2 linked regions of the Variovorax sp. PBL-E5 genome follow. The main gene of each other region encodes a partner of the protein of the gene in region 2 in a complex. Links are inferred from orthologs where the notes say so. Each region holds a gene or a part of one and is shown on either strand. Other genes may lie near its edges.

The links.
Region 1: the proteins of WDLP6_RS21720 (region 2) and WDLP6_RS25735 are in contact, whole or in part, in a cryo-EM structure (PDB 8Z1Y), measured with the Escherichia coli proteins. The link is inferred for Variovorax sp. PBL-E5 from one-to-one orthologs.

The regions. Positions count from the first base shown.
Region 1 is NZ_LR594671.1:5,282,999-5,290,331, reverse strand. The notes cover bases 2,638-5,433. They hold WDLP6_RS25735 (ABC transporter permease subunit), read left to right. Parts: upstream 2,638-3,428; coding sequence 3,429-4,439; downstream 4,440-5,433. Other genes in these bases: WDLP6_RS25725 (ABC transporter ATP-binding protein), read left to right, coding at 5,341-5,433; WDLP6_RS25730 (ABC transporter permease subunit), read left to right, coding at 4,436-5,344; WDLP6_RS25740 (long-chain-fatty-acid--CoA ligase), read left to right, coding at 2,638-3,375. Also shown: WDLP6_RS25750 (NAD(P) transhydrogenase subunit alpha), read left to right, coding at 1-209; WDLP6_RS25745 (NAD(P)(+) transhydrogenase (Re/Si-specific) subunit beta), read left to right, coding at 206-1,693; more of WDLP6_RS25740, read left to right, coding at 1,693-2,637; more of WDLP6_RS25725, read left to right, coding at 5,434-6,351; WDLP6_RS25720 (dipeptide ABC transporter ATP-binding protein), read left to right, coding at 6,348-7,333. UniProt on the Escherichia coli protein: Part of the ABC transporter DppABCDF involved in dipeptide transport. Responsible for the translocation of the substrate across the membrane.
Region 2 is NZ_LR594671.1:4,452,813-4,460,349, reverse strand. What follows is about bases 2,261-5,260. They hold WDLP6_RS21720 (ABC transporter ATP-binding protein), read right to left. Parts: upstream 4,286-5,260; coding sequence 3,236-4,285; downstream 2,261-3,235. Other genes in these bases: WDLP6_RS21710 (ABC transporter permease), read right to left, coding at 5,166-5,260; WDLP6_RS21715 (ABC transporter permease), read right to left, coding at 4,282-5,169; WDLP6_RS21725 (ATP-binding cassette domain-containing protein), read right to left, coding at 2,409-3,239; WDLP6_RS21730 (phosphoribosyltransferase), read right to left, coding at 2,261-2,399. Also shown: WDLP6_RS21740 (aromatic ring-hydroxylating dioxygenase subunit alpha), read right to left, coding at 1-899; WDLP6_RS21735 (GntR family transcriptional regulator), read left to right, coding at 985-1,740; more of WDLP6_RS21730, read right to left, coding at 1,659-2,260; more of WDLP6_RS21710, read right to left, coding at 5,261-6,143; WDLP6_RS21705 (ABC transporter substrate-binding protein), read right to left, coding at 6,235-7,537. UniProt on the Escherichia coli protein: Part of the ABC transporter DppABCDF involved in dipeptide transport. Responsible for energy coupling to the transport system.

The sequences.
Region 1 (7,333 bases), 830 kb from region 2 along the record:
CCAACGCCATCTCGGCCATCGTCATCGTCGGCGCCATGCTGGCCGCTGCCCTCACCGAAACCGGCCTTGGCAAGACCATGGGCGTGCTGGCCGTGGCGCTGGCCGCGGTCAATGTCTTCGGCGGCTTCCTGGTCACCCGGCGCATGCTGGAGATGTTCAAGAAGAAGGAACGCAAGGCGCCGGCCGCGGGCAAGGAGTCCGCGCCATGAGCATGAACGTCGTCACGCTGCTGTACCTCATTGCGAGCGTCTGCTTCATCCAGGCTCTGAAGGGGCTGAGCCATCCCACGACATCGATCCGCGGCAACCTCTTCGGCATGGTCGGCATGACCATCGCCATCCTGACCACGGCCGCCCTGATCGTGCAGCTGGCCGGTGGCCGGCTCGCCGGCATGGCCTGGGTGCTCTTGGGCCTGGTGGTGGGCGGCGGCTACGGCGCCTGGCGCGCCAAGACCGTCGAGATGACCCAGATGCCCGAGCTGGTGGCCTTCTTCCACAGCATGATCGGCCTCGCAGCCGTCTTCATCGCCGTGGCCGCCGTCGCCGAGCCCTGGGCCTTCGCCATCACCCCGCTGCCCGTGGCCGCCAGCGTCGGCGTGCCCACGCCCGACGGCGCCGTGGTCATCGACGGCTTCCTGCGCTATGCGATCCCCGGCGGCAACCGGCTGGAGCTGTTCCTGGGGGCGGCCATCGGCGCCATCACCTTCAGCGGCTCCGTCATCGCCTTCGGCAAGCTCTCGGGCAAGTACAAGTTCCGCCTGTTCCAGGGTGCGCCGGTCCAGTTCAAGGGGCAGCATCTGCTCAACCTCGTGCTGGGCCTGCTGACCATCGCGCTCGGCCTGGTCTTCGTCGCCACCGAGAGCTGGGGCGCCTTCTTCGCCATGCTGATCCTGGCCTTCGTGATGGGCGTGCTGATCATCATCCCGATCGGCGGCGCCGACATGCCGGTGGTCGTCTCGATGCTCAACAGCTACTCGGGCTGGGCGGCCGCGGGCATCGGCTTCAGCCTGAACAACGCGATGCTGATCGTGGCGGGCAGTCTGGTGGGCAGCTCGGGTGCGATCCTGAGCTACATCATGTGCAAGGCCATGAACCGGTCTTTCTTCAACGTGATCCTGGGCGGCTTCGGCGGCGAAGCGGCCACGGCCTCGACCGGCGCCAAGGAGCAGCGTCCCGTCAAGAGCGGCAGCGCCGACGATGCGGCCTTCGTTCTCGGCAATGCGGAGACGGTGGTGATCGTGCCGGGCTATGGGCTCGCGGTCGCGAGAGCGCAGCATGCGGTGAAGGAACTGGCCCAGAAGCTCACCGACAAGGGCATCACGGTCAAGTACGCGATCCATCCGGTGGCCGGTCGCATGCCGGGGCACATGAACGTGCTGCTGGCCGAGGCCGAGGTCCCTTACGACCAGGTCTTCGAGATGGAAGACATCAACGGCGAGTTCGGCCAGGTGGACGTGGCGATCATCCTGGGGGCCAACGACGTGGTGAACCCGGCCGCGCACGTGAAGGGCAGCCCGATCTACGGCATGCCGATCCTGGAGGCGTACAAGGCCAAGACGGTGATCGTGAACAAGCGCTCCATGGCCGCGGGCTATGCGGGGCTGGACAACGAACTCTTCTACATGGACAAGACCATGATGGTGTTCGGCGATGCCAAGAAGGTGGTCGAGGACATGGGCAAGGCGATCGAGTGATGCAGGCGCGCCCCTGGCTCGGCAGCTATCCGCCCGGCGTGCCGGCGGACATCGATGCGTCGCGCTATGCGTCGCTGGTCGCGCTCATGGAGGAGAGCTTCTCCAAGTACGCCGACCGCGTCGCCTACAGCTTCATGGGCCGTGACCTGCGCTACGGCGAAATCGACAAGCTGAGCCGGGCCTTCGGCGCCTGCCTGCAGGGCCTCGGCCTCGCCAAGGGCGACCGGGTCGCGGTGATGATGCCCAACTGCCCGCAGTACCCGATCGCGGTGGCCGGCATCCTGCGCGCCGGGCTGATCCTGGTCAACGTCAACCCGCTCTACACGCCGCGCGAGCTGGAGCATCAGCTCAAGGACTCGGGCGCCAAGGCGATCGTGATCATGGAGAACTTCGGCGTCACGCTGCAGCAGTGCATCGAGGCGACGCCGGTCAAGCACGTGGTGCTGGCCTCGATGGGCGACCGCCTCGGCCTCCTGAAGGGCACGCTGGTCAACTACGTGGTGCGCCACGTCAAGAAGCTGGTGCCGGCCTTCAGCCTGCCGGGCGCGCTGCGCTTCAACCACGCGCTCGAAAAGGGCGCGGCCCGCACGCTGCAGCCGCCCGCGGTCGGGCCCGACGATGTCGCGGTGCTGCAGTACACCGGCGGCACGACCGGCGTCTCGAAGGGCGCGGTGCTGCTGCACCGCAACGTGATCGCCAACGTGCTGCAGTCCGAGGCCTGGAACGAGCCGGTCATGCAGAAGGTGCCGGCCGGCGAGCAGCCGACCAGCGTCTGTGCGCTGCCGCTCTATCACATCTTCGCATTCACCGTGGGCATGATGCTCACCATGCGCACCGGCGGCAAGCTGATCCTGATCCCCAATCCGCGCGACCTCGCGGCCGTGCTGAAGGAACTCTCGCAGCACACCTTCCACAGCTTCCCGGCGGTCAACACGCTGTTCAACGGCCTCGCGAACCATCCCGATTTCGGCACCGTCAACTGGAAGAACCTCAAGGTCTCGGTCGGCGGCGGCATGGCGGTGCAGGGCGCGGTGGCCAAGCTCTGGCTCGAGAAGACGGGCTGCCCGATCTGCGAGGGCTACGGCCTGTCCGAGACCTCGCCTTCGGCCACCTGCAACCCGACCACCAGCACCGCCTACACCGGCACCATCGGCGTGCCGCTGCCCAGCACCTGGATCACGCTGCTCGACGACGACGGCCATGAGGTGCCGACCGGCCAGCCCGGCGAGATCGCCATCAAGGGCCCGCAGGTGATGGCCGGCTACTGGCAGCGCCCCGACGAGACCGCCAAGGTCATGACGGCCGACGGCTACTTCAAGTCCGGCGACATCGGCGTGGTCGATGAGCGCGGCTACTTCAAGATCGTCGACCGCAAGAAGGACATGATCCTGGTCTCGGGCTTCAACGTCTACCCGAACGAGATCGAGGATGTGGTGGCCCAGATCCCCGGCGTGCTCGAATGCGCCGCCGTCGGCATCCCCGACGAGAAGACCGGCGAGGCGGTGAAGCTGGTGATCGTCAAGAAGGACCCCGCGCTCACCGAAGCCCAGGTGCGCGAGTTCTGCCGCGCGAACCTCACCGGCTACAAGCAGCCGCGCGTGATCGAGTTCCGCACCGACCTGCCGAAGACGCCGGTCGGCAAGATCCTGCGCCGCGAACTGCGCGACAACAACAGGAAGTAGTAAGGGTTCGGCCGGGGACCGGCCTCGGCATCGGTCTTGCATATTGAGGCCCGATGCTCCGCTTCATCCTGACCCGCGCCAGCCTGCTCGTGCCGACCTTCATCGGCATGACGCTGCTCGCGTTCTTCCTGATCCGGCTGGTGCCCGGCGATCCGATCGAAACGCTGGCCGGCGAGCGCGGCATCGACCCGGTGCGCCATGCGCAGCTGCTCAAGGACTACGGCCTGGACAAGCCGGTGCTCACGCAGTACGGCATCTACATCGGCCGCGTGCTGCACGGCGACCTCGGCAAGTCGGTCATCACGCAGGAGCCGGTGATGAACGAGTTCAAGGCGCTGTTCCCGGCCACGGTCGAGCTGGCGCTGTGCGCGATCGGGTTCGCGCTGCTGGTCGGCATCCCGGCCGGCATCCTCGCGGCGGTCAAGCGCAACTCGGTGTTCGACCACGGCGTGATGGCGGTCTCGCTCACCGGCTACTCGATGCCGATCTTCTGGTGGGGGCTGCTGCTGATCCTGCTGTTCTCGGTGCAGCTGGGGTGGACGCCGGTCTCGGGCCGCATCGCGGTCGAGTACTACATCGAGCCGGTGACCGGCTTCCTGCTGATCGACTCGCTGCTCTCGGGCGACAAGGGCGCCTTCCTGTCGGCGGCTTCGCACATCGTGCTGCCGGCCATCGTGCTCGGCACCAACACGCTGGCAGTGATCGCGCGCATGACGCGCTCGGCCATGCTCGAGGTGCTGGGCGAGGACTACATCCGCACCGCGCGCGCCAAGGGCCTCGCGCCGCTGCGCGTGGTCGCGGTGCACGCGCTGCGCAACGCGATGATCCCGGTGATCACCGTGATCGGGCTGCAGGTCGGCGTGCTCTTCACCGGCGCGATCCTGACCGAGACCATCTTCTCGTGGCCCGGTGTCGGCAAGTGGCTGATCGAGGCCATCGGCCGGCGCGACTACCCGGTGCTGCAGGGCGGCATGCTGCTGCTCGGCGGCATCGTGATGCTGGTCAACGTCGGTGTCGATCTCGCTTACGGCTTCATCAACCCGCGCATCCGGCAGGCCCGATGAACAGCATCGCCACCCCTTCGAAGATCGTCGAGGCCAGCAGCGCGCCGCCCGGGCCGTGGCGCGAGTTCTGGACCTCGTTCTCGGCCAATCGCGGTGCGGTGATCGGGCTCGGCGTGATCGTGGCGCTGTTCCTCATTGCGCTGCTGGCGCCGTGGATCGCGCCGCATACGCCCAACACCACCGACAGCACGGCCTTCCTGCTGCCGCCGGCCTGGCAGAAGGGCGGCTCGGTCGCGCACCTGCTGGGCACCGACGCGATCGGCCGCGACATCGCCTCGCGCCTGATGTACGGCGCGCGGCTGTCGCTGTCGATCGGCGTCGCGGTGGTGGCGATCTCGGTGGTGGTCGGCATCGCGCTGGGCCTGATCGCCGGCTTCGCGCGCGGTGTGCTCGAGATCGCGATCATGCGGCTGATGGACGTCGTCCTCACGCTGCCGAGCCTGCTGCTGGCGATCGTGATCGTCGCCATCCTCGGGCCGGGCCTGATCAACGCGATGCTCGCGGTCGCGATCGTGGTGCTGCCGCATTACGTGCGCATCACGCGCGCGGCGGTCATCGGCGAGATCGCGCGCGACTACGTCACCGCCGCGCGCGTCAGCGGCGCCGGCACCTTGCGCCTGATGTTCAGCGAGGTGCTGCCCAACTGCGCCGCACCGCTGATCGTCCAGGCCTCGCTGGGCGTCTCGACCGCCATCCTCGATGCCGCGGCGCTCGGCTTTCTCGGCCTTGGCGCGCAGCCGCCGTCGCCCGAATGGGGCACCATGCTGGCCGACGCGCGCGAGTTCGTGCTGCGCGCCTGGTGGGTCGTGACCTTTCCGGGGCTGGCGATCCTGGCCGCGGTGCTCGCGTTCAACCTGCTGGGCGACGGCTTGCGCGATGCCCTCGATCCGAAGCTCAAGCGATGAGCCTTCTCGACATCCGCGATCTCCACGTGGAGTTCCCCACGCAAGGCGGCACGCTGCACGCCGTCGACGGCGTGAGCCTGCGCCTGGAGCAGGGCGAGGTACTCGGCATCGTCGGCGAATCGGGCTCGGGCAAGAGCGTCACGATGATGGCGCTGATGGGCCTGATCGGCTGGCCCGGCCGCGTGCGCGCGGCGCACCTGCGCTTCGGCGGCCACGACCTGCTCGGCATTTCCGACACGGCGCGGCGCGGGCTGATCGGCAAGGACGTGGCGATGATCTTCCAGGAGCCGACCACCAGCCTCAACCCCTGCTTCACCATCGGCTGGCAGCTGATGGAAACGCTGCGCCTGCATCTGCATCTCGGCAAGCGCGAGGCGAGGATGCGTGCCACCGAGCTGCTCGAACAGGTCGGCATCCCGGCCGCGTCCTCGCGCCTGGGCAGCTATCCGCACCAGCTGTCCGGCGGCATGAACCAGCGCGTGATGATCGCGATGGCGATCGCCTGCAATCCGCGCCTCCTGATCGCCGACGAGCCGACCACCGCGCTCGACGTCACGATCCAGGCCCAGATCCTCGACCTGCTGCGCAGCCTGCAGAAGGAGCGCGACATGGGCCTGGTGCTGATCACGCACAACATGGGCGTGGTCAGCGAGATGGCGCAGCGCGTGGTCGTGATGTATGCGGGCCAGGTGGTGGAGCAGCAGCGCGTCGACCGCCTGTTCGCGGCGCCCCAGCATCCCTACACCGAGGCCTTGCTGGCCGCGCTGCCCGAGCGCGCGGCCGAAGGCCGGCTGGCCACCATCCCCGGCATGGTGCCGGGCGTGCACGACCGACCCGGCGGCTGCCTGTTCGCGCCGCGCTGCGCCTACGCCACCGCGCACTCGCGCGCCGTGCGGCCCGAGCTGCGCGAGTGGCAGGGCGGCGCGGTGCGTTGCCACTATCCGCTCGGCGATCCGCAGCGCGACGCGGCCATGGCGCTGGACAACGCGATGGAGCGCGACGCATGACGGACATCGCCGTCGTGGCCACCCCCGCCGCCGCCGAGCGCCCGCGCGCGGTCGTGGCCGAGGCGCACGAACTCCAGCGCGTCTACAGCATCCGCCGCGGCTTCCTGCGCGAGCCCGCACGGCTGCAGGCGGTGGGCGGCGTGTCCTTCGCGCTGGAAGCCGGCCGGACGCTGGCGGTGGTCGGCGAATCCGGCTGCGGCAAATCGACGCTGGCGCGCATGGTCGCGCTGATCGAGGCGCCCACGGCCGGCCGCTTCGCGCTCGACGGCATCGACGTCGCCACCATGAACACCGGCCAGCGCCAGCAGTTGCGCCGCACCGTGCAGCTGGTGTTCCAGAACCCGTACGGCTCGCTCAATCCGCGCAAGAAGGTCGGCGACATCCTGGCCGCGCCGCTGGCCATCCACATGCCCTTCGACAAGGCCGAGCGCACGCGCCGCGTGCGCGACATGCTGGCGCGCGTCGGCCTGCGGCCCGAGTACGCCAACCGCTATCCGCACATGTTCTCGGGCGGCCAGCGACAGCGCATCGCGATCGCGCGCGCGCTGATGCTCAGCCCCAAGCTGGTGGTGGCCGACGAGCCGGTGTCGGCGCTCGACGTGTCGATCCAGGCGCAGGTGCTGAACCTGCTGGCCGATCTGCAGGCCGAGCTCGGCCTGGCCTATCTCTTCATCTCGCACGACCTCGGCGTGGTGCGCCACATCGCGCACGAGGTGCTGGTGATGTACCTCGGCCATGCGGTCGAGCAGGGGCCCAAGGCGCAGATCTTCGCGCGGCCGCTGCATCCCTACACGCAGGCGCTGCTGGCCTCGACGCCGGGTCTGACGACCGGGCGCATCGTGCTGAAGGGCGAGCTGCCCTCGCCGCTGGCGCCGCCGCCCGGCTGCGTGTTCAACACGCGCTGCGCGCATGCCACCGAGCGCTGCCGCATCGAACGGCCGCTCGCGCGCCTGCTCGATGCGCGGCAGGTCGCCTGCCACCA
Region 2 (7,537 bases):
TCCAGGTCTTCGCTGAAGATCTTGCCCTGGCCTTCGCGGATGCTGGCCGTGAGCGCCTTGTCCTTCGGATTGAAGTTGCGCGCCATGCCCCAGAAATACCAGATCGAGGTGTCGGTTTCGGGCGTGATGAAGTCGACCACGATGCTCGAGGCCTTGTACTGCGGCTCGGCCTCGTAGCCGCCCTTGCCGGCCAGCGCCACGCCGACCTCGATCATCACGTGGCTGGGCGGCGTGAAGCGGCAGATCTGCCAGCGGTCGACCGGCTGGTCGTCGGGCAGGTGGTTGCCGCGCAGCGCCATCTTCCAGAACGGCGGCGCCATGATGTTCTCCATGAAACGGCTGGTGATGACCTCGTCGCCCTCGGCCTTCGTGGCCGGTGGCGCCTCGTCGATTTCCTTCTGGCCGATGCTGCTCGCGTGCACGTAGGTCTCGTGCGTGAGGTCCATCAGGTTGTCGATCATCAGCCGGTAGTCGCAGGCGATGTGGAACATGCCGCCGCCGTGCGCCCACTCGGGATTCTCGGCCCATGCGAGGTGGTGGATCTTGTCGGCATCGGCTTGCGCCGCGTCGCCCGGCCAGACCCAGATGAAGCCATGGCGTTCGACCACCGGGTAGGTCCGGATCGCCGGGAAGCCGCGCACGCGCTGACCGGGCATCGCGACCGTCTTGCCGTCGCAGCCCATCTCCAGGCCGTGGTAGCCGCAGACCAGCTTGCCCTCGACCACCTGGCCGAGCGACAGCGGCGCGCCGCGGTGCGGGCAGAAATCCTCCAGCGCGGCGACCGCGCCGTCGGGGCCGCGGTAGAACACGATCTGCTCGTTGCAGATCTTGCGGCCGAGCGGCCGGTCGTCGATCTCGTTGGGCGTGCAGGCCACGTACCAGGCATTCTTGAGGAACATGTTTTCTCCGTCATCGCAATTACTGGATCCAATTATGAAGGAAAATAAGATTTCAACCGAAAAAATTCGACTGAATGGATCCCATATGAGTCAAAAACAGGATTCAAGCCCGCGCGCCGAAGACAGCGGCAGCGTGGTCGCGACGCTGCGCAAGCTGATCATCGAAGGGCATTACGCGGCCGGCTCGCGCGTGGCGGAAATCGCGGTCGCCGAGGCCTTGGGCGTCTCGCGCACGCCGGTGCGCATCGCCTTCCGCACGCTGGAGCAGGAAGGCCTGCTGCAGCCGGCGGGCAAGCGGGGCTTCGTCGTGCGCGAGTTCTCGGACCATGACGTGCAATGCGCGCTCGAAGTGCGTGGCGTGCTCGAAGGCCTGGCGGCACGGCGTCTTGCCGAGCGCGGCATGCCCGACGCGGTGCGCCAGACATTGCAGGGCTGTGTCGACGAGGGCGGCCGGCTGCTCGCCAAGGGCCATCTGACGCAGGAGGACGTGGGCGCCTGGAGCCGGCTCAACAACCGCTTCCACCGCGCGATCGTCGAATCGATCGAGAGCTCGGTCATCGCCGACGCGATCGCGCGCAACAACCATCTGCCTTTCGCGTCGGCCGATTCGATCATCATCGACCCGGCGTCACTGGACCGCGAGTACGAGAAGCTGCGCTTTGCCCAGCTGCAGCACCAGCTGGTCTTCGAGGCGCTGGAGCAGCGCGAGTCCGCGCGCGTCGAGATGCTGATGCGCGAGCATGCCTACATCGGGCTGCGCTACGGCAAGCTGTTCGGGCTGCAGGCCGGCAGCATTGGGAGTGCCTCGTCGCGCAGCACCCACCCCTCGGGCACCGCCTGAAGCAGCGGGCTCTCGAACACGCCCACCACGCGCGCGGCGCGTTCGGTGCCGAGCTTGTTGGCCCATTGCGTGCCCTGAAGCATCGCCACGCCACAGGCGACGACCTCGCCGCCCAGCGATTCGATCAGTTCCCACGCGGCCCGCAGCGTGGTGCCGGTGCTGACCGCATCGTCCACCAGCACGAGGCGCCGGCCCTCGATCAGCGGCCGCAGGTTCGGATCGAGGTAGATGCGCTTGCCCGGCACCGGCGAGGTGATCGAATGCACCGGCGCCGAGAGCGCATCGTCGTACCAGAACTTGCGCGAGTAGCCGAGCGGCAGATAGCGCGCGTGGCCCAGCGCGCGGGCGACCAGCGGCGCGAGCGCGAGGCCCAGGGTCGGCAGTCCGATCACCAGCTCGGGAGACAGCGGCGCGAGCCGGTGTGCCAGCAGCGTGCCCAGCGTGTCGACCACGTCGAGCGCCGCATGGTTGACCAGCAGCGAGGCCACCGCATGCCGGGGTTCGTTCGCCAGCTGCCGTATCGGCAGCATCAGCATGCGGCCATCGGGCAGGCGTGCCGGGTAGCCGAAGCGCCACGGCGGCCCCGGCTGTGCGAGCTCGTCGGCCTCGGCGATGCGCTGCCAGTAGCCGGTGGTCGCTTCGGTGAAATGGCGCGTCATCGTGCGACCTCAATCCTGCAGCTGGCGCGACGGATCGGGCACCGGCGTGGCCGCCAGCAGCCGGCGCGTGTAGTCGTGCTGCGGCGCATCGAGCACCGCGTCGGCATCGCCGCTCTCGACCACGCGGCCCTGGTGCATCACCATCACGCGGTCCGCCATCGCGCGCACCACGCCGAGGTCGTGCGTGATGAAGAGGTAGGCCAGGTTCTTCTGCCGCTGCAACTCGGCCATCAGCTTGAGGATCTGCGCGCGCACCGAAACATCGAGCGCGGACACCGGCTCGTCGGCAATGATCACGGCCGGGTTCGAGGCCATCGCACGCGCGATGCCGACGCGCTGCCGCTGGCCGCCCGACAGCTCGTGCGGCAGGCGATGGCGGAAATGCGCGGCGGGCAGGCCCACCTGTTCGAGCAGCGCATCGACTTCGATCGCGGCCGCACGCGCGTCGAGGCCACGGTGATGCACCAGCGGCAGCGCGACGCTCTGGCCGATGCTGCGACGCGGATTCAGCGAGCCGCCCGTGTCCTGGAACACCACCTGCACCGCGCGCCGGAAATCGCGTGCGGCCGCGCCCGAGCGCGCGGCGATGTCCTGTCCCTTGTAGAGGATCGCGCCTTCGCTCGGCGCCGTGAGGCCGAGCAGCATGCGCCCGAGCGTGGTCTTGCCGCTGCCGCTTTCGCCGACCAGCGCCAGCACCTCGCCGGGCCGAATCGACACCGACACGCGATCGACCGCGCGCTGCATCTGCCGCGCGCGGAACAGCCCGCCGCTCGCACGCACCGGGAACAGCCGGCTCACCTCGCGAGCTTCGAGCAAGGGCGCCTCGTTGCCTATGGTCATGGCGTGGCTCCCTCTCCCCTCTGGGGAGAGGGTTGGGGTGAGGGGCCTGCAGCCTCCCAAGTGCGCGCGGCCATCGCTTCGTCACTCAGATGACAACGATCCGCCCCGCCCCCGCGCGTCTTCAACCCAGGCTCCACGACATCGCACAGCCCCTCGCGCGCGATCGGGCAGCGCGGATGAAAGCGGCAGCCCGCAGGCCAGTGCCCCGCGATCGGCACGCCGCCCGGAATCGAGAACAGCGAATGCGCGCGCGAGGCCGGGTTGAGGATGCTGGCCAGCAGCCCCTGCGTGTACGGATGGCGCGGCGCGGCGAACAGCGGCCCGACCTCGCTGCTTTCGACGATCTGGCCCGCGTACATCACGTTGACGCGCTGGCAGGTCTCGGCCACCACCGCGAGATCGTGCGTGATCAGCAGGATGCCGAGATCGAGTTCGCGGCGCAGGCGCATCAGCAGCTTCAGGATGCCGGCCTGCACCGTGACGTCGAGCGCGGTCGTCGGCTCGTCGGCGATCAGCAGCGCGGGCCGCATGGCCAGCGCGGCCGCGATCAGGATGCGCTGGCGCATGCCGCCCGAGAGTTCGTGCGGGTACTTGCGCGCGATCTGTGCCGCATTCGGCAGCTCCATCAGGTCGATGAGTTCGAGCACGCGCGCATCGAGCCCGTCGGTGCGCCCGTGCGCGCGCAGCGCCTCGGCGATCTGCCGGCCCACCGGCATCAGCGGATCGAGGTAGCTCGTCGGATCCTGGAACACCATCCCCACGCGCGCGCCGCGCATCGTGCGCAGCGCGGCGCCGGGCAACTGCGCGAGATCCTTGCCTTCGAGCAGGACCTGCCCCGCCGCCACGCGCGCGAGCGGCGAGGGAAAGAGGTTCATGATCGCAAAGGCCGTCATCGACTTGCCCGAGCCCGATTCGCCGACCAGCCCCACGGCCTCGCCGCGGCGCACCGACAGCGAAACATCGTTCACCACCCGCAGCGGCGCCGATGCACCCTGGCGGATGTCGACCGAGAGGCCGCGCACGTCGAGCAGCAGATCGGCGCTCATCGCGAACTCGCGCGCGGGTTCAGCGCATCGTTGAGCGCATCGCCCAGCAGGTTGAAGCTGAGCACCGTCAGCGCGATCGCCAGGCCCGGAAAGGCCGACATCCACCAGGCGTCGCGCAGGTACTGCTGCGCGTCGTTGAGCATCGCACCCCAGGACACCTGGTTCGGATCGCCGAGGCCGAAGAAGCTCAGGCTGGCCTCGATCAGGATCGCCATCGCGATGTCCAGCGAGCCCAGCACGGTGATCGGCGCCGCCACGTTGGGCAGGATCTCGCGCACGATGATCGCGCCGTCGCCCATGCCGGCCACGCGCGCCGCATCGACGAACTGCGATTGCGCCAGCGTCGCGACCGAGGCCCGCACCACCCGCGCGAGCTGCGGCCACGAGAGCGCGGCGATCACCACGATCATCTTGAACACGCTGGTGCCGAACAGCGCGATGACGATCAGCGCCACCACGAAGCGCGGCAGCGTCTGGAAGAACTCGGCGATGCGCATCAAGAGCGTGTCCAGCCAGCCGCCGAAGTAGCCCGCCAGCGCGCCGACGATCACGCCGACAATGACCGCGAACAGCGCGCTCGCCACGCCGACCGTGAGCGAGATGCGCGTGCCGTAGACCACGCGCGCCCAGATGTCGCGGCCCAGGTCGTCGGTGCCCAGCCAGTGGCCGGGCGACAGCGGCGCGAGCAGCGAGCTGTCGCCGCCGCCCAGCGGGTCGTAGCCGCTGACCAGCGGCGCGAGCACCGCCAGCGCGAACAGCAGCGCGACGAAGGCCAGCGCGAGCACCGTCGTCGGGCGGCGCAGCAGCCGCTTCCGGAAGCCGGCCTTGCGCAACGGCGTGCCAGCGGCAGGCACTGCGATGGGCGTCAATGGAAGATCGCTCATGCGCGTTCGATCCGCGGATCGATCAGCCGATGAACGATGTCGGTGACGAGGTTGGCGAGCACCACCGTGACCGACACCATCAGCAGGATCGCGAGCATCACCGGGTAGTCGCGCTTGGAGATCGATTCATAGAGCAGCCGGCCGATGCCGGGCCAGGCGAACACGGCCTCGATCAGTGCCGAGCCCGCGAGCACGAAGCCGACGTTGTAGCCAATCACGGTGATCACCGGCGCCGCCGCATTGCGCAGCGCATGCACCACCACCACGGTCCACTCGGTCGCGCCGCGCGAGCGCGCAGCGAGGATGAAGTCGGCGTTCATCACCTCCAGCATCGCGGCGCGCGTGATGCGCGTGATCAGCGTCAGGTAGCGCAGCGACAGCGCGAAGGCCGGCAGCACGAGGTAGCTCAGATGCTGCACGAAGCCGGCGAAGCCCGGCGCGCTGCCGCGCACTGAGGCGTTGCCCTGCGAAGGCAGCCAGCCGAGCCAGATCGCGAACACCAGGATCAGCAGCTGGCCGAGCCAGAAATCCGGGATCGCATAGCCGGCCGACGAGGCGCCCTGGATCGCCGAATCGAGCACGCCGCGATGAGAGCGCGCGGCCGAGCGCGCCGCGACCACGCCGAACACGATGCCCATCACGCTGGCGAAGGCGAGCGCGGTCATCGTGAGTTCGAGCGTGGCGCCGAGGCGGTCGAGGATCAGCCCCGCCACCGGCTGCTGGTTGGCGAACGAGTAGCCGAAGTCGCCCTGCACCACCTTGCCGAGGTAGCGCAGCAGCTGGACCCAGATCGGCTGGTCGAGCCCGTACTCGTGGCGCATCTGCGCGAGGTATTCGGGCGGCGCCGGAAAGTCGCCGACCAGCAGCGTGACCGGGTCGCCGGGCGTGAAGGCGATCAGCAGGAAGTTGAGCACCACCACCGCCAGCAGCAGCGGGACCGCATGCAGCAGGCGGCGCAGGATGAAGGCGGGCATCAGCGGACCAGGCCGGCGCCGGGCCGCCCCAAGGCGGCCTGCGGTCCCCTCGGGGGGCAGCGACGACACGAAGTGCGGAGCGTGGAGGCCATCAGTCCGTGCGCCGCACGCCGGCCCACTGATCGCGCGCATCGAGCGCAGGGAACATGCCCGTGAGCTTCTTCGTCGCCGTGTCCACGGTCTCTTCGTCGTACAGGATCAACGAGGGAAGGTCTTCGTTGAGGATCACCTGCAGCTCCTTGTAGAGCTTCGCGCGTTCGGCGCGCTCGGTGGCCGTCGCGGCCTGGCCGAGCAGCGCATCGACCTTGGGATTCGAGTAGCCGCTCGCGTTGGTGTTGGGCGCAGTGCCGGTGTAGGTGGTGTACAGACGCGTGTAGCCGATGGCCGGATCGCCCGCCGAGAAATACGAGGCCAGCGTCAGCTCGAAATCGCGCTTGGCGAACACGCGGTCGTAGTACACCGAACGCTCGAGCGGTTCGAGCTTCACCTCGAGGCCGATCTGGCGCAGGTTGTCCTGGATGATCTGCGACAACGAACGCATCTGCGCGCGGCTGGCGTCGAAGGGCATGCGCACCGCGGCGCCGCCGGGCTTGAAGCCGGCCTTCTCGAGCAGCGCCTTGGCGCGCGCGGGATCGAGCGGGTATTTCTTCGCGTAGGCGACCTCGTCGTTGAAGAGCCACTTGAAGCCGTCGCCGAAGGCACCCGCGCCGGGCCGCGCGATGCCGTTCATCACTTGCTTGACCAGCCGCTGGCGGTCGATCGCGAAGGCCAGTGCGTGGCGCGCTTCCTTCTTCGCGAACAGCGGCAACTGCGTGTTGAACATCAGGAAGTAGAGCGCCGGGATGTTCACGCCGCGGCGCGGATTCAGGTTCTTGTCGGCCAGGATGCGCGGCACCTCGGGCTTGGGCGTGTAGAAGTCGAGCAGCTCGTCGACCTCGCCGGTCTGCAATGCGGGCACGCGGTTGGCGGCCTGCGGGATGATCTGGAAGATGATGGATTCGAGGTAGGGCTTGTCGCCGTCCCAGTACTGATCGTTGCGCACGAGCCGGATGCTGGCGCCGCGTTTCCATTCGGCGAACTTGAAGGGCCCGGTGCCCACCGGCTTCTGGTTCGCCGGATTGGTGCCGACGTTGCTGCCCTCGTAGACGTGGCGCGGCAGGATCGGCGCATCGAACACCGTCATCTGCGACAGGAAAGGCGCATAGGCCTTCTGCAGGCGGATCACCACGGTGCCCGGGTCGGGCGTGTCGACCTCGATGCCCAGGCTCTTGAACACCGGCGCCGCGCGCGGATGCAGCTTGCCCACGATCTCCAGCAGCGTGTACTTGACGTCGGCGCTCGTGAAGTCTCGGCCGTCGTGCCACTTGACGCCCTTGCGCAGCGTGAAGCGGTAG